Regions from separate parts of the Companilactobacillus paralimentarius genome, predicted to be linked through region 2. Evidence: predicted binding sites of a transcription regulator. Region 2 holds the regulator's gene; the other holds the start of a gene.
What was found. Region 2 encodes HrcA, which represses chaperone genes, less so after heat shock. Its sites were predicted from a motif close to TTAGCACTCNNNNNNNNNGAGTGCTAA; they were not measured.
Positions count from the first base shown of each region.

Region 1 (8,909 bases), 1.3 Mb from region 2:
ATGCGTCATCCAACAACGGGTGACTGTTTCAATTCCGATGTGCTCTGGTATCTTTGGTGTGGAAAAGATTCGCCATTATTTGGTAAAGATAAGATGACCACTTTTGAACGTTACTTTATAGATGATGAGGAATTACAGAAAGAAACTTTGAATCCCTTCTATAAATTATGTAAAAAAGAGTGGTTTGCCGATCGAGTTAAAGATGAGTTTGGAATTGGTGAAGAAGGCCACATTATTGTTGGTCATACTCCAGATGCTGACGAAGAAAATCTTCCTATTATGTCTAAGGGTAAGATTATTCAAGTCAATGGTGGTCGTCCAAAGATGGAGCATAACGGGGGCTTTACGCTGTTGTATGATTCTTATGGAATGCAACTATTAAAGTTGAAACCATTTATTTCTTTGTCAACTTCATTAAAAGACTTAAATGATGTAATTTTGAAACGAAAGATTGTTGAAAATTCAATCGAACGAAAAGTTGTTATGGACACCGATCGGGGAGATAAAATAAAACAACAAATAGCTGATTTGTCAGCAGAACTAAACGATTAGAGAACGGAGCAAACCGGAAGAAATTGGCCTGCGTAGCTCATTTCCACTACAAAACATAGAACACTGTTTACACTTAAATAGAACGTAAAAAAGATCCAAGATAATATTGCCATCAAAGTGATAGCGATTATCTTGGATCTTTTTGAAATCAAAGCAATTTAAGCTTTTTCTTTGTTTTTCCAGTCATCTTTCTTTTCATCCCAGTTTTCTGAGAGGGCATGTTTAGGAAGGATCAAGTTAAGAACGATACCAACAACTGTAGCAACACCAACTCCAGTGAATTGGAAGGAACCCATTTGAAGATAGGCATTACCAATACCGATAACAAGGATAACGGAAGCAATCATTAAGTTACGTTTTTCATTGAAATCAACTTTATTATCAACCAAAATTCTTAGACCACTTGAAGAAATAACACCGAATAACATGAAACTGATACCACCGATTACAGGTCCAGGAATAGTTTGAATTAAGGCACTTAACTTGCCGACAAATCCAAACAAGACAGCGAAGACGGCAGCACCGATAACGACATAAACACTGAAGATCTTGTTAACAGCCATGACACCAATATTTTCACCATATGATGTGACAGGAGGACCACCAAGAAAGGCAGCAACGATTGAGGCTGTACCATCACCAGCTAAAGTTTTGTGCAAACCGGGATCTTTGAAGAAGTCACGATTAGTTAATTCATCTAGTACCATGATGTGTCCCAAGTGTTCAGCCATAGTAACAAAGGCAATTGGCGCAAAACTCAGAATCGCACCCCAGTAAATTTGGTGAGGCATGTAGTTAGCAAACATAATATCGAAGGCAGGTAATTTAAACCAAGGTGTTGAAGCAACCTTAGAAAAGTCAACGATACCGCAGAAGACAGAGAGAATATATCCTCCAACAATACCTAAAAGAATAGCAATATTACTCCAGAAACTACGAAGATACATATTCAAAAGAACAGTTAGGAAAAGTGTAAACATAGCAATTCCGAAATACTTCAAGTCATAATGTGAACCATTCATCATGGCGTTATCAGCGGCACTTCCGGCAACTGACATACCGATAACAACGATGATAGGACCAACGACGATTGGTGGTAAAGCTTTATCGATCCAGTCGGAACCAGCGAAACCAACAATGATAGAAACAATTAAGTACACGCAACCAACAGCAATGGTACCTTGGGCGACACCTTGATACCCAACTGTTTTCATCAGCGAGACCATTGGAACAATGAAGGAAAAACTAGAACTCATGTAAGCTGGAATTTTTCTGTGTGTAATCAAAATATGAAGCAAAGTTCCGACACCGGAACTGAATAAAGCAATACTTGGATCCAATCCAACCAATAGAGGGACAAGGACTGTGGCCCCAAACATTGAGAATAAGTGCTGTAATGATAGGAAAGCCCAACTGCTTAATGGTGGCTTTTCATAAACATCCAAAACTGCGTCTGGATTACGATATTGTTCTTCGTTTTTACTCAAAAAAACATCCCCTTAGTATTTTTTTGTAAAAAAATAGTCCCCTATCCCGTGTATGCGAAATAAAAGACTGAACGTGTTTCCTTATTAGCCTCACGGGACCAAAATTTAAAGGATCATTTATTTAATTACACTTAATATAATTGAGTTGCATTGTAAAGTCAATAATGAAATACTAAAAGGAGAATTTAAGCGTTAACAAAGAGGAGATTTTTATGGTTGAATTATATATTGTGAGACATGGTGAAACAGACACTAACTCTGAGGCTCGAATCAATGGAATGTCTACCGACAAACCCCTAAACGCCAAAGGTATCAAGCAAATTGAGGAATTAGAAAAGCATATAGATATCACTGATTTTGATGAAGTTTATGCAAGTCCAATGAAGCGTGCAATGCAAACAGCTGAAATTTTGAATCAAGGGGCACACGAAATTCAACAGGATAAACGCCTTGTTGAAGCTGATTATGGTTCATGGGATGGTTTAAGAGAAGAAGAATTGATCGTAAAACATCCAGACGCCTTTGATGAAAATAAATATTTATTACCAAATTATACTAAGTACGCTGTTAATGGTGAAGAATATGCGGATGTTTACAAACGTGTTGAAGACTTCATGAATGACATGGCTAAAAAAGGTGACGAGAAGATTTTGATAGTTTGTCACGGATTCGTTAGTCGTTCGTTTGTTAAAGTCACGACTGGTGCTAAGGATATTTCAAACATCATTCAACCTGATAATGGTGGTGTATCAAAATATAAAGTTTCAGCTAGTGGCAAGAAGTATCTAATGTATTATGGACGTTTAAATAATATCGATTAGAGGATAGACAATGAGTCTGACTAATAAAGTTCCCGAAAAAGACGTTCAAACTACTTTTAACAACATCGCGGGTAATTATGATAAATTAAATTCCATTATGAGTTTGGGAACACATCAAAAGTGGCGTAAAAAGGCTACTGAAAAAATTGTCAATCATCCTCAAAAAGTGTTGGATCTCTGTTGTGGCACAGCTGACTGGACGATTATGTTAGGACGGAGATTCTATCATGCTCAAATTATTGGTGTAGATTTCAGTCAAGAGATGCTCAAATTAGCTCAACAAAAAGTTGCTCAGTCTAAGTTGACTAATATTATTTTGGAGACTGGCGATGCCATGCAATTGAATTTTGCAGATAATAGTTTCGATGTAGTCACAATCGGTTTTGGATTAAGAAATGTTCCCGATGCTAACAAAGTTTTGAGTGAAATCTATCGAGTTTTGAAGCCAGGTGGACAGTTGATCTGTCTAGAAGCCTTCAAAGTCGAAACGCCGGTTATAAAGTTAGGTTGGAAATTGTATTTTAATAAGTTAATGCCTTTAATGGGAAAAGTTTTTGCAAAGAATAAATCCGATTATCAGTACCTGGATGATTCAGTTAATCGTTTTGTTAGTATCAAAGAACTGTGCCAGATGATGCAAGATGCTGGATTCAAAAATATTGAAGTTACTGATTTAATGATGAAAGCAGCAGCTATTCATTCGACAGTTAAAAGTATTTAGACAAAACAAAAAGAACACCCGGGGAAGGTGTTCTTTTATTTTTTAGGGGATTAAATATATATGTTATAGGGGGGATGAGATGAGATATCTCTCATCTACAAGTAATACTATAAACAATAAGTGTGAACCAATTATATTGAAAATGTGAAGATTTTGTGAAGTTCTATTTTTTTAGAAATATTATTTTATAACTGTTGTAGCAAGCTAACAATTAAAAGAGGTGCTCAAAATGTCAAATATCAGAGATGTTGCAAAGATGTCAGGACATTCAGTTTCAACCGTTTCGAGGGTTATTAATAATCAAAGTTATGTTGCTAAGGAAACCAAAGAAGAGATTCTCAAGGCAATGAAGGAATTGAATTATCATCCCAATGATATTGCCAGAGCCTTAAGTACCGGCAAAACTTACCGTGTTGGCGTCGTTATGCCATATAGTAATCATCCTTATTTTCAAAAATTAGTTTCCGCTATTACTCAGGCAGCGTTCAAAGAAAATTATCAGGTTACATTATTGCCTTCACATTATAATGTTAAAAGTGAAATCAAATGTTTAGAAATGTTAAAGCATCAAGCATTTGATGGATTGATTTTTACCTCTAGAGCTATTCCATTTGAGACTATTGTCGAATATCAAAAGTATGGCTCGATTACTTGCTGCGAAGATACCCTGAATTATCCGATTTCATGTGCTTATACTGATCGGGAAAAATCTTATGTAGATGCTTTTGAATTATTAAAGAAATTAAAATTTCAAAATATAGGCGTTACGATAAGTCGTAACGAACAAACAAGTCGAAGCGCTAAATCAACAGTGGATTCTTATTACAAAGTGTTTGAAAAAAGGTGTCCAGAAAAACTATTAGTTAGAAACATGCAATTTTTCAAAGATGGAATTCAAGCGGCTAAGGAATTAACTGCCCAAAATCCAAATCTAGATGCAGTTTTCGCCAATGGAGACCAAGTTGCAGCTGGAATTATTTATCAGTTGAAGAAAATGCAGATTGATGTTCCTGTTATAGGTCAGGAAAACTTAGATTATAGTTACTTGATGAATTTCTCGACCATTGATCATAAGCTGAATGAAATTGGAGAATATGCTTTTTGGTCTCTTTTTGAAAAGAAAATTGTTAAGAAGTTAATTCCTGCCGAATTTATTTTACGAGGAGCATTGATATAAAGCAGCAAATAAAAAACACCCTTTTTTCGGAAAGGGTGTTTTTCTAGGGGATTAAATATTGTTTATAGGGGGGATGAGAAAAGAGTATTGGCTCTTATCTACAGTTTATATATTACTGGCTTATCAGGAAATTATAGTTGTTTGAAAATTATAAAACATTTTTGGATAGCCCATAGTTGATAAGTCTTTTATATTTTTATAAATTCTTTGTCCTTTTGTAACTTTAAAAGTTACATCCCATGAGAGCAGAAAACTACTCTGCAAAGAATAGTATATCGTATTTTACGACTAACTACTACTAACTGGCACGTAAAAGACAATAAAAAAAGTACCTCGGGGAAAGGTACTTTTTATTTAGGGGATTAAATATATATATGTTATAGGGGGGTGAGAAAAGGGATTATCTATATCTCTCATCTACAATTTATATAATACTCAACCTTTATGAATTAAATATTTATAAAATGTGAAGATTTTGTGAATTCATATAAATTTACCATTTTTAGGTGGAAATGATGGTAAGATGCCGTCCTCCACAACAAGAAAATTTGGCTGGAACGCCATGGGCCGACTTGGAGCTAATTATTTCACACTTCGTGCAAAATAATGGATCTCTAAGTTCGGCCTTTATCTAAGCAATAAAGTGCTAAGATAAATCTCATGGCTGAGCCAATTTTCTTGTTGTTCCGGACTAAATCCTGTTTCGTTTCTTAGGTATTGTAAAACCTAAATGAATATACATTAGTCAATATCGATATGGTGTTCTGAGCTAGTTTTCTTTTCTAACTTAGGAAGGTTAACCTTCAAGACACCATTGTCATAGTTGGCTTTGATGTTCTCAACGTCAGCTGCTGGTAAGTGATATTGTCTCATGAAGCGGCCGCTTGAGCGTTCGGACATAATCATGTCACCGTTCTTATCGTTATGATCATTGAAGCTGTCACGACGACCACTGACGGTTAAAATGTTATCTTGGTAATTGATGTCGATATTCTTCTTATCGAAAGCAGGCATATCAATATGTACTTCATAACCCTTATCAGTTTCCTTAATGTCAGTCTTTAAGTTAGAACCTTCTAAAGCACTATCTTTGAACAATGATGGAAAACTGTTCATCCAATTGTCTCCATTGAAAAAGTCTCTCATTAAATTGTTACGATTCATAATTTCATTTGTCATAAATAATTACTCCTTTTTAATAGAATAAATTTTTAGCACTCGATGAAGTTGAGTGCTAATGAAACTCCAAAAAAATAAGCGTAAAGCATTAGTCGATATCGATATGATGTCCAGAATTAATCTCCTTATTCATCTTTGGAAGAGTGATTTCCAAAACACCTTTATTATATGTAGCTTTGATATTATCTTGATCGACTTGTGGCAATCTGTATTGTCTCATGAAATGACCACTTGAGCGCTCCGACATAATTACGTCGCCATCTTTATCGTTGTGATCGGTAAAACTATCGCGGTGACCACTGATAGTTAAAATATTGTTATCGTAAGTGATATCAATATTCTTCTTATCAACTGCGGGAAGATCAACGTGTAATTCGTAATTTTGATTATTTTCTTTAATATCAGTCTTTAGTGTTGAATCTTCTGGGAAATTATTGTCAAATATAGATGGAAAATTATTCATCCAAGAGTCACCGTTAAATAAGTTTCTCATTAAATTATTACGATCCATAATTTCATTTGCCATATATCATTACTTCCTTTCCCTTGATTACAAATACAGTATAAAACCTGAATTATGGAAGTTCAAGAATTTAGCACTCTTAATTGACGAGTACTAAATTTTGCAAAAAGTAAGTAAAATATAACTGTAAATTATGTGATACAATTAACATGGTAAAGAAGAGGATGTTAAGATGACTAAATTAGTTATGAGACGTATATATGACAAAAATTTACCATCAGGGTATCGGGTGCTGGTAGATCGACTTTGGCCACGAGGAATGTCTAAGGTACGTGCAGACCTTGATTTATGGGCAAAAGAGATAGCCCCATCAGCAGAATTGCGTAAGTGGTTTGGACATGATCCTGAAAAATACTTAGAATTCAAAAATAAATATTTGGATGAGATTAACAATAATCCATATACCAAAGAATTTCTAAAGTCCGTAAAAGAGGCTCTTCAAACACAAGATGTACTAATACTATATAGTGCAAAAGATGAAGAACATAATGACGCTGTAGTGCTAATGGAATATCTAAATTCAAATATTTAAGTACTGTAGATTGGTTGGCTAACAATTATGGAAGAATTTGACTTGCAGTCTTTATTATCTAGTAGTGATAAGCTATTGATCCATCTGTTGCAAGCGTATGCACAGACTAATGATATAGCTATATTTGTGTTAAACAATGAGGATCATTTACAGGCTGGAATTTTTGGTAAGCTAACAGAGAAAAGTGAATTAACTAGAATAAATAAAGCTAGGGACTTATCTAAGTTGAGCATCAGCAAATATAAGTATGGCATGGAATATGCTGACGCACCGTTGCGTGTTGCTATAATCAATCAACGGGTAGGAAAGATTTGTGTCGCTCAGGACATTGTAAAAAATACTGATCCGAGTAACATCATAGTAATTCAAAAATTACAGCAACAAGTTGAGTATTTAAAATACTTATTTGAGAGTGTATCTAAATTGATCATCAAAGAGAAAGGGATTGGTGATTTCATAATTAAGTATTCATTGGACGTCGATGAAGCGATTGATGATCTCGATAATAATGAGAGTGGTGCATTGAAGAGAATCAGACATTTATCAACATCAAATGAATCGATTATTGCAGCAATTGAGTTTATTGATAGTAATTTAGATAAACGTTTAACACTCGATCAAGTATCGGGAAAAGTTTATTTGTCAGATTATTATTTCAGCAAACTGTTTAAGAGGGAAACAGGTTTGAGTTTTTCGGTATATTTGAATGCCCGAAAGATTCAAAAGGCTATGATTCTGTTAAAGGAATCGGATGACAGTATTAATGAGATTTCAGATGCGTTAGGTTTTACTAGGTTGAGCTATTTCAGCCAGACATTTAAAAAGTATACCGGCTATGCACCAACGAAATATCGTATTGATGGAAAAGAGTAATAATAAAAATGTAGGGGGCATTCTTACTAATGCTTCCTACATTTTTTGTTTGCCTCATAATTATTTCGATGTGTAAACGATAATTAGACGTGTGTATAGGATTTATGTACAAATCATCTTTTTTTATGAAAAAAATTGTAGTAGAATTTAAACTTAATGTAAATTACTTGTTTCTGTGTAATTTAAGGAGAGATTTTTATGAAAAATGTCTTTAAGAAGGAATCCGTCGACACATACATCAAGGCGGATTCGAGACTAACAAAGAGTTTGGGTGCAAGGGATCTTTTGTCACTTGGGATTGGTGCCGTAATTGGAACTGGTATTTTTATTTTGCCAGGACATGAAGCGGCGTTACACGCTGGTCCAGCGGTGGCGATAGCGTTCTTGATTGCTGCACTGGTCTCTGGCTTAGTCGGCATGGCTTATGCTGAATTTTCATCGGCAATGCCTGTCGCAGGTTCAGCTTATTCATTTGGTTCCATTATTTATGGTGAAATAGTCGGCTGGATTCTAGGTTGGGCTTTAATTTTGGAATACTTTTTAACTGTTTCAGCGGAAGCAGTTGGTTTTGCTTCATATTTTAACAACAATATTTTAGGAGCCTTTGGAGTACATCTACCTAAGTTCTTATCGGCAGGTCCTCTGGAAGGTGGTGGAATCAATATTTCGGCGACGTTGATCGTCTTATTGATTGCTATCATCATTTCCCACGGTGCCAGTCTTTCTAAGAAAGTTGAAAACGTTGCGGTTGTTATCAAAGTAGCGATTATCGTCCTCTTCGTTGTGGTCGGTTTCTTCTATATTAAGACTAGCAATTATGTACCATTCTATCCTAAACAGTTCCATACTGAACCCTTTGGATTAGGTGGAATCTCGACAGCTTGTGCTACAGTCTTCTTTGCTTTCGTTGGATTCGATGCTTTGGCAGCCAATTCAGCGGAGACCATTAATCCGAAAAAGGATATGGTTAAAGGAATTCTGGGAACAGTTATTGTTGCAGTAATCTTGTACGTTTCCTTCTCACTTGTTTTAACCGGAATCGTC
Region 1 covers NZ_OY724131.1:2,413,578-2,422,486, reverse strand. The annotation lists gene ACI6PB_RS11950 (fructose-bisphosphatase class III) at 1-552, shown strand, start outside; gene ACI6PB_RS11945 (uracil-xanthine permease family protein) at 711-2,039, opposite strand; gene ACI6PB_RS11940 (histidine phosphatase family protein) at 2,252-2,860, shown strand; gene ubiE (bifunctional demethylmenaquinone methyltransferase/2-methoxy-6-polyprenyl-1,4-benzoquinol methylase UbiE) at 2,871-3,581, shown strand; gene ACI6PB_RS11930 (LacI family DNA-binding transcriptional regulator) at 3,811-4,758, shown strand; gene ACI6PB_RS11925 (Hsp20/alpha crystallin family protein) at 5,500-5,937, opposite strand; gene ACI6PB_RS11920 (Hsp20/alpha crystallin family protein) at 6,026-6,463, opposite strand; gene ACI6PB_RS11915 (DUF488 domain-containing protein) at 6,633-6,992, shown strand; gene ACI6PB_RS11910 (AraC family transcriptional regulator) at 7,035-7,865, shown strand; gene ACI6PB_RS11905 (APC family permease) at 8,064-8,909, shown strand, end outside.
Region 1: ACI6PB_RS11920 (Hsp20/alpha crystallin family protein) is a predicted target of HrcA. The motif match lies at 6,531-6,557, and genes of this name have one in related genera.

Region 2 (8,909 bases):
TTTATACTTCCACTGAAAAGTCACAGGCCCATTTAGACGCTGGCGTAAAGAAGGTTTTGATATCAGCACCAGCTGGTCAAATGAAAACTATTGTTTACAACGTCAATGATAATACATTAAATCCCGATGATAAAATCATTTCAGCTGGTTCTTGTACAACCAATTGCTTAGCCCCAATGGCTTACTACTTGAATCAAGATTTCGGCATTAAGGTTGGAACTATGACGACTGTTCATGCCTACACTTCAACACAAATGATTCTTGATGGACCAGTTCGTGGAGGTAATTTAAGAGCTGCTAGAACTGCCGCTATTAATATTATCCCTCATTCATCAGGTGCCGCTAAGGCCATTGGTTTAGTTATTCCTGAATTAAATGGCAAACTAAAAGGACATGCTCAAAGAGTACCAGTCATCGACGGCTCATTGACTGAATTAGTTACTATTTTAGATAAAGAAGTTACCGTTGATGACATAAATAATGCTATGCAACGCCATACCAAAAACAATCCATCCTTTGGATATGATGATAGAGAAATCGTGTCTAGTGATATTATCAATTCTACCTATGGATCTGTCTTTGACCCTACCCAAACAGAAGTAACTCAAGTCGGCAATCTGAACTTGGTAAAGACGGTTTCCTGGTATGATAATGAATATAGTTTTACTTGCCAAATGATTCGTCTTCTTAACAAGTTTGCTCAAATTTAAAAAACAAAAAAATAAGAACTTGCAATTCAAATTAGAATTGCAAGTTCTTATTTTTTATTCGCCCTTAAAGGCATCTCTTACTTTGTTGAAAAAGTTACTATCTTTTTCTTTAACTTTGTCGCCACCAGCTTCAGCAAATTGTTTCAAAGCACTACGTTGTTCACTAGACAACTTACGAGGTGTAACGATATTAACTGTTACCTTTTCATCACCGATACTCTTACTGTTTAAAACTGGAGCACCTTTACCACGTAATCTGAATGTTGTTCCTGTTTGAGTACCACTTGGGATATTCAATTCTACAGGACCATGAACTGTATTAACCTTGATCTTATCGCCTAATGTAGCTTGTGGGAAACTGATATTTACTGATGCATAAATTGTCGAACCATCACGTCTGAACTCCTTACTTGGAGCAACATGAAAGACAATATACAAATCACCATAAGGTCCACCGTTTGTTCCGGCTTCACCTTGACCATCTAAGCGCATTTGTTGTCCATCTTCAACACCAGCTGGAACTGTAACCTTAAGTTCATGCTTTTCATTTACCTTACCTGAACCATGGCAAATGTTGCACTTTTCTTTGATTTCTTTACCAGTACCATTGCAGACATCACAAACAACTCTTGTACGCATACGGCCAAGTGGAGTTTGACGATCTACTTCAACATAACCTGAGCCATGACATTTAGAACATGTTTCTGGATGTGTACCAGGTTTAGCACCTGAACCACCACAAGTTGAACATTCCTCTTCACGATTGTAAGAAATGTTAGTCTTCTTACCAAAGACACCTTCTTCAAAAGTCAAATCCATGCGATATTGTAAGTCGGAACCTTGTCTTGGGGCATTAGGATTTTGACGAGCAGCACCACCGCCACCAAAGAATTGACTAAAGATATCTTCAAAGCCACCGAACTGATCACCAGCACCGGCACCACCGAAGCCGCCAAATCCACCTTGGCCACCATTCATACCGGCAGAACCATATTGATCATATTGAGCACGCTTTTGTGGATCCTTTAAAATTTCATAAGCGGCATTAACTTCCTTAAACTTTGCTTCAGCATCAGGTGCTTTATTCAAATCAGGATGATACTTTTTTGAAAGTTTACGAAATGCTTTTCTTATATCGTCATCAGAAGCGTTTTTATCAACGCCTAGTACGTCATATGGATTTTTATCTGCCATTAAATCACCTTTGCATGACAGGACATTTGAGTCCTATTCCTTTTTAACGCTCAAAAGAGCAGTTATGTTCTTACTATACCATAATTGGTTTTAGTAATTAAACGACTGCTCTTTATCACAATTATTATTTCTTATCTTTATCAGGATCTACTTCTGAGAAGTCGCCATCAACTGTATTGTCATCGCCTGACTTCTTATCATCAGCTGAACCTGTACCAGCAGCACCTTTATCGCCGCCAGCTTGTTGTTGTGCTTGTTGAGCTTGTTGATAAAGTTTTACAGAAAGATCTTGAACAATCTTGTTCAAATCGTCACGTTTCTTCTTCATGTCTTCAAGATCACCTGAGTCTTGAGCTTTCTTCAAAGCATCACGGGCATCTTGGGCTTTCTTGATTTCATCGTCAGAAACTTTACCTTTAACGTCTTTTAGAGTCTTGTCTGTTGCAAACAATGTTTGTTCAACGTCATTCTTAACATCGACTTCTTCCTTACGTTTGTTATCTTCCTCTTCGTGTTCCTTAGCTTCTTTCATCATCTTATCAATTTCTTCATCACTCAAACCTGATGAACTCTTGATAGTGATCTTTTGTTCCTTGTTTGTTCCCATATCCTTAGCAGAAACATTTACGATACCATTCTTATCAATATCGAATGTAACTTGGATTTGAGGTACACCACGAGGTGCAGCAGGAATATCTGTTAATTGGAAACGACCTAAGGTCTTATTGTCAGCAGCCATTGGACGTTCACCTTGTAAGACGTGAATATCAACAGCACTTTGGTTATCAGCAGCAGTTGAGAATACTTGTGACTTGCTTGTTGGGATAGTTGTATTTCTATCGATCAACTTAGTGAAGACACCACCCATTGTTTCGATACCAAGTGATAGAGGTGTAACATCAAGTAAAACAACATCCTTAACATCACCAGAGATAACACCACCTTGGATAGCGGCACCAAGAGCAACGGCTTCATCAGGGTTGATTGAGTGGTCTGGAGCTTTACCAGTCCATTTAGCAACAGCATCTTGAACAGCAGGAATACGTGTTGAACCACCATTTAAGATAACCTTGTCAATATCTGAATTTGTAAGGTTTGCATCTTTCAAAGCATTATCAACAGGGATCTTTGTTCTTTCAACAAGATCTGATGTCAATTCATCAAACTTAGCACGTGTCAATGTTTCTTCCAAGTGAAGTGGACCATTAGCACCTGATGAAATAAATGGAAGACTGATTGATGTTTGAGCAACACCTGATAAGTCCTTCTTAGCTTTTTCAGCAGCATCCTTTAATCTTTGAAGAGCCATCTTGTCTTGAGCTAAATCAACGCCATTCTTAGCTTTGAATTGTTCAACTAACCAGTCGATGATCTTTTGGTCAAAGTCATCACCACCAAGATGTGTATCACCATTTGTTGAAAGTACTTCGAAGACACCGTCACCTAATTGAAGAACGGAAACATCAAATGTACCACCACCAAGATCATAAACAAGAACTTTTTCGTCACCCTTGTCATTATCTAGGCCATAAGCAAGTGCTGAAGCTGTTGGTTCGTTAACGATACGTTGAACGTTCAAGCCAGCAATCTTACCAGCATCTTTAGTTGCTTGTCTTTGTGAATCATTGAAGTATGCAGGAACTGTGATAACAGCATCTGTAACCTTTTCACCTAAGTAGTCTTCTGAGAACTTCTTGATGTGTTGTAGAATGAATGCTGAAATTTCTTGTGGTGTATATGATTTGCCAGCTACAGTAACTTTGTAACCTGCTTCACCCATGTGACGCTTGATTGATGAAACTGTATCTGGGTTAGTGATTGCTTGACGTTTTGCAACTTCACCAACTTGGATTTCACCATCTTTGAAAGCAACAACTGAAGGAGTAGTTCTTGCACCTTCTGGGTTTGTAATAATCTTTGGAGAACCGCCTTCAAGAACGGCTACAGCAGAGTTTGTAGTACCTAAATCAATACCAATAACTTTTGACATAAACCTTAACCTCTTTTTAATTTCTTTATTTAATTATTTACTATTGAGCAACAACGACCATTGCTGGACGAAGTACACGATCTTCTAATTTATAGCCCTTTTGTAAAACTTGTACGACTGTATCCTTCTTATGTTTATCATCAGCAGGAACAGTTTGAACAGCTTGACTATCTGCTGGATCGAATTTTTCACCAGCATTGTCAATAACAGTCACATGGTTATCTTCCAATGCTTTAGCCATATGCTGTTGCACCATTTCAATACCTTTTTTAAGTTGCTTGCTGGCATCATCGTCAGCATCAACTGCTAAGGCACGTTCAAGATTATCGATAACGGGAAGAATCTCAGTTGCCAACTTTTGACCATCATATTTAAGAATTCCAGCGACTTCTTTACTATGACGCTTGTTCATATTTTGAAGTTCAGCCTGTGTTCTTAAAAGATTGTCTGACAACTCATCATTCTTAGCTTTAAGATCTTTGATTTCTTGATCTTTGGGATCAACCTTAGCATCCTTTTTAGCTGACTTTTTATCAGCTTTATTATCAGTCTTGGGAGCTGCTTCCTTAGCAGTCTTCAAATCTTGATCTTTTTCTTTATCTGCCATTACTTCCTCCTAAATTTCAAGAATCATCATACCTTGAATAATAATCAATTAATCTTTTGGCTAATTCAACTCTGAACTCACCAAGTAAACCTATCAACTGTGAATAATGCATTGTTGTTGGTCCTAATAAAGCAATAACACCTTTACCATGATGACCAACATCATAATTAGCAGTGATAATACTGTAGTTCTTTAATGCATCACTCCCAAGTTCACTTCCTAGACGAACCTTAATGGCATCATCAGAAATGCTTGGATCAATCAATTTTCTTAAATCAGTACTTTGATTGATGATTGAGAACAATGATTGAACCTCTGATAAATCATCATTGTTAGCATAATTTAACAAATTCAATTGTCCATCAACATAATACTTCTCAGCACCAGCCTTCTTAAAGAGCTGATCCATCATATCCAACAAACCATCAGTTGAATACATATATTCAGAAAGAATTGCAGGAACATCGGTATGAAGCATTTGAATAACCTTAGGTAAAGGTTGTCCAACCAACTTATCATTTACAATATTTACAATTTTTTCAATTAATGAAGTATCAAAATCATCATCAATTGTATAAATATTATTCTCAACATTATTATCACTTGTGACAATGATTGCCATGAGTTGATGTGGATTCAAGGGAACGATTCTAAAACCTGTTAAAAGAACTGAACTGCTCTCTGGTCCTAATGTGATTGCTGTATAACTAGTTAAATGAGATAAAATTTTGGCAGATTGTTCGATAATATCATCAATTTGATGATAAGTTTTACCAAAGTCATCGTCAATTCTCTGTGCTATATCTTGCGGTACACTAGTTGGTTGTACCAGATGGTCCAGATAATAACGATATCCCATCGCTGAAGGAATTCTACCTGATGAAAGATGAGTCTTCTCGAGGTAACCCACTTCTTCAAGTACTGCCATTTCATTTCTGATTGTCGCAGAACTTACATGAAAAGGTAATTCATTCATCAATGTCTTCGAACCAACCGGCTGGCCGGTATCTGTGAATATGCGCACGACTTCTCTCAAGATTGCATCTTGACGTTGTGATAGCATTATACCGTCCTCCTTTTTAGCACTATTCATACCTGAGTGCTAACAATGTAAAATATAACAATCTATCCCTATAGTGTCAAGTATGCACGCTCAATTTTTGAAATTATTTGCTAAAAAATTCAGAAATCTAAAAAAGAGAACTCTTGATGACATCTCTATTGTCATTTACCCAAGTTCTCTTATTTTTTTGATAAAACCTTGATTGAATTAATCTTATCTAATTCCAATTGTTTGACTAACCCTGATGCTCCATCAAACTTAACTTCACCACGCAAATATTTAACCCATTCCAATGCCACATATTCACCATAAATATCAGCATCAAAATCGAAAATATTAGTTTCAATTGTAACTCCAGTATTCTCTTTGAAGGTTACATTATAGCCCACAGATGTCATCGAATTGTACCAAGTATCGCCGACTTTAATTCTTGTGGCATAAACCCCAATTGAAGGAATTAACTGATTACCCTCGGTTGCCAAATTAGCTGTTGGATAACCCAAAGTTCGACCTCGTTGCAAACCATGAACTACTGTCCCTTGATTCTGATAAGTATATCCTAAAAATTTATTAGCTTCTTCTACTTTATTTTCAGAAATAAACTGCTTGATTGCACTTGAACCAATTTTTCGATCATCCAAAACTTGTTCTGGCACAGTCACAATTTCAAATTCATTATGTGAATACTGTGGTAATGTCTGCATATTGGCAATATCTTTTTTTCCATATGTATAATCAAAACCAGCCACAACAAATTTAGCCTTTAAATCAATCATATATTGATTGACAAACTCTTGAGGCTTTAATTGTGCAAATGCCTGTCCAAATTCAACAAAATAGAGCCGATCAACTCCAAGTTTTTCTACTAACTCGGCTTTTCGGTCCATTGTTGATAGGTATTTATAATCTGTTTCATGTTGATACACCGTTCTAGGAGAACGATCAAAGGTCAATAATACTGATTTTAATCCGTGTTTACGGGCAAGATCTACTCCCGTTTTAATAACTTTTTGATGACCAAGATGTACCCCATCAAAAAAACCCATGATTAAAACTGTATCCTCAGTTGGGCGTTGTTGCTCTAGAAGCGGATGTTTAACTTTAATAATCTGCATTTTCAATCTCTTCTATTTATTATTTAATAACATTAAATCTGGAATCCACATATTTCTTACTTTATCATACTTGTAAAGTGCCTTGGTCACTCCTGCTCTTTGAACTCGCAAACGATCTTCTATATCAGAATCAATTTCCGGTTCCAAGAAGCCACCATGTGACACACGTACTTCCCACTCTTCATCGGTCAACTCGTGTTTAGGAACATCACTTAGAACTTCATCAATCGACTTCAAAAAGCTTGTATCGTTCTTCTCAAGCATTTTTTCAATTTGTCCTAAGGTGAAGGTTTCATCAATTGAAAAAGCGGCACTCTTTACTCGTGTAAGTTGGGACATAAAGGCGGGATATCCTAAAATGCGACCAAATTCAACCGCTAATGTTCTTACATAAGTTCCTTTAGAACACTTAACATGAAATTTGAGTGTTTGATACCCTGTTGTTTCATCAAAAATTGGATCCCCCATAATATAGAAATCATAAATATGAATTTGTCTCTTAGGACGTTCAACTTCAAGTCCAGCACGAGCATATTCATAAAGCTTTTTGCCATTAACTTTTACTGCTGAAAACATTGGTGGAATCTGTGTTAAATCACCTGTCATTTGTTGAAAAACTTGTTGTAGATTCTCATTAGCTATTGGTCCGACTAATTTCTTCTCTTCAACCGTTTCGCCTTCACGATCTTCAGTTGTGGTTGATTTGCCTAAAGTTATCTCACCCTCATACTCTTTAGGAGAGCCTGTCAGAGTATTTACTAGTTTAGTAGCTTGTCCTACACAGATGGGTAAAACTCCGTCTACCAAAGGATCTAAGGTCCCTGTATGACCAATTTTTCTAGTATGTAATATTTTTCTTAACTTATAAACATAGTCAGAACTTGTTTGTCCAATTTCTTTATTTAATGGAATTACTCCGTCCATAATAATCTCCGTATCTAAATGTCATTAACAGTAATTTTACTAGTATTTTTATAGAATGAAAAGAAGCCATAAATAAAAAAAGAGGCTGTACGATAAATAGAGTTGATAGGCATTTTGCCATCAACTCTATTTTTGTATACCATTTATTAATAAAACTATTTTAGAACATCAAAAAGACACCATCCATACCTTTAGATGTTCTACCCTCTACAGCTTCACAATGAAAGGAATTTGAATGATGTCCCTAAGTAATAAGTCTATACGAAACGCTCTTGAAATGAAAGATGAGAATATTATCTTTACTGAAGACTCAAAATTTATGTTAGTTAATGGCATCAAGTCCTTAGTCTATTTTGCAATGCTAACTAAACAGATTGACCGTTGTCTTAACTGTGGCCTTGCAGGCCACTTAGTTAAGAATGGATTTAATAAAAATATGATAGTCGCTCCATCATTATCATTACGTCCAACGTATATAAGTCTGAAACGTCAAAAGTATAAATGTAAATCTTGTAACTCTATCTTTGTAGCCAAAACTAGTTATGTTTGGGAATATTGTCAAATCGCACAACCTGTTAGACAAATGATCTTATCAGAAACTGCTTTTAATACATCATTGAAGGATATCGGCAGACGTTTTAACGTCTCCGATAAGACCGTTCAACGTATCATCGATGAAGAAGCCAAGATGCACAAGAAATCACTTCCTGAACATCTTCCTAAGCACTTGGCATTTGATGAATTTATGTCTACTGACAAGATGAGCTTTATTTGGTTAGATAGCGATAATCATCGTACGGGTGATATCTTGCCCAGAAGAACTTCATATCAAATCAGTAAATACTTCAGTCGATTTCCTTTGAAAGTCAGAAGACAGGTAAAAACTATTTCTTTGGATTTAAATGCCGGATACATTAATTTAGTACCAAAGTTGTTTCCAAAGGCCAAAGTCGTTGTTGATAGATTTCATATCGTTCAGATGATGAATCGTTCTCTCAATTCAACTAGAATACAGGTAATGAAACGAATGCCTAAAAGAAGTAAAGAATACTTGTTCATGAAGAGAGATTGGAAAAAATTCTTGGAATCATTCGATTCCATCGAAAAGATAAACCCTAAGTATCAGTACAGTGTTGGTTATTATGAAACGGATCTAAATTTAATCACAAAGTGTTTAGATTTGGACGAAGGTTTCGCCAAGTCCTACGAAGTATATCAAGATATTTTAAAGGCTATTAGAACAGGCGATACTGATACAATGAATCAGATACTACTCAATTATCATCCACTCAATACCGCTATGGAT
Region 2 covers NZ_OY724131.1:1,067,758-1,076,666, reverse strand. The annotation lists gene gap (type I glyceraldehyde-3-phosphate dehydrogenase) at 1-710, shown strand, start outside; gene dnaJ (molecular chaperone DnaJ) at 765-1,904, opposite strand; gene dnaK (molecular chaperone DnaK) at 2,029-3,894, opposite strand; gene grpE (nucleotide exchange factor GrpE) at 3,935-4,501, opposite strand; gene hrcA (heat-inducible transcriptional repressor HrcA) at 4,518-5,564, opposite strand; gene ribF (riboflavin biosynthesis protein RibF) at 5,744-6,679, opposite strand; gene truB (tRNA pseudouridine(55) synthase TruB) at 6,692-7,603, opposite strand; gene ACI6PB_RS05035 (ISL3 family transposase) at 7,881-8,909, shown strand, end outside.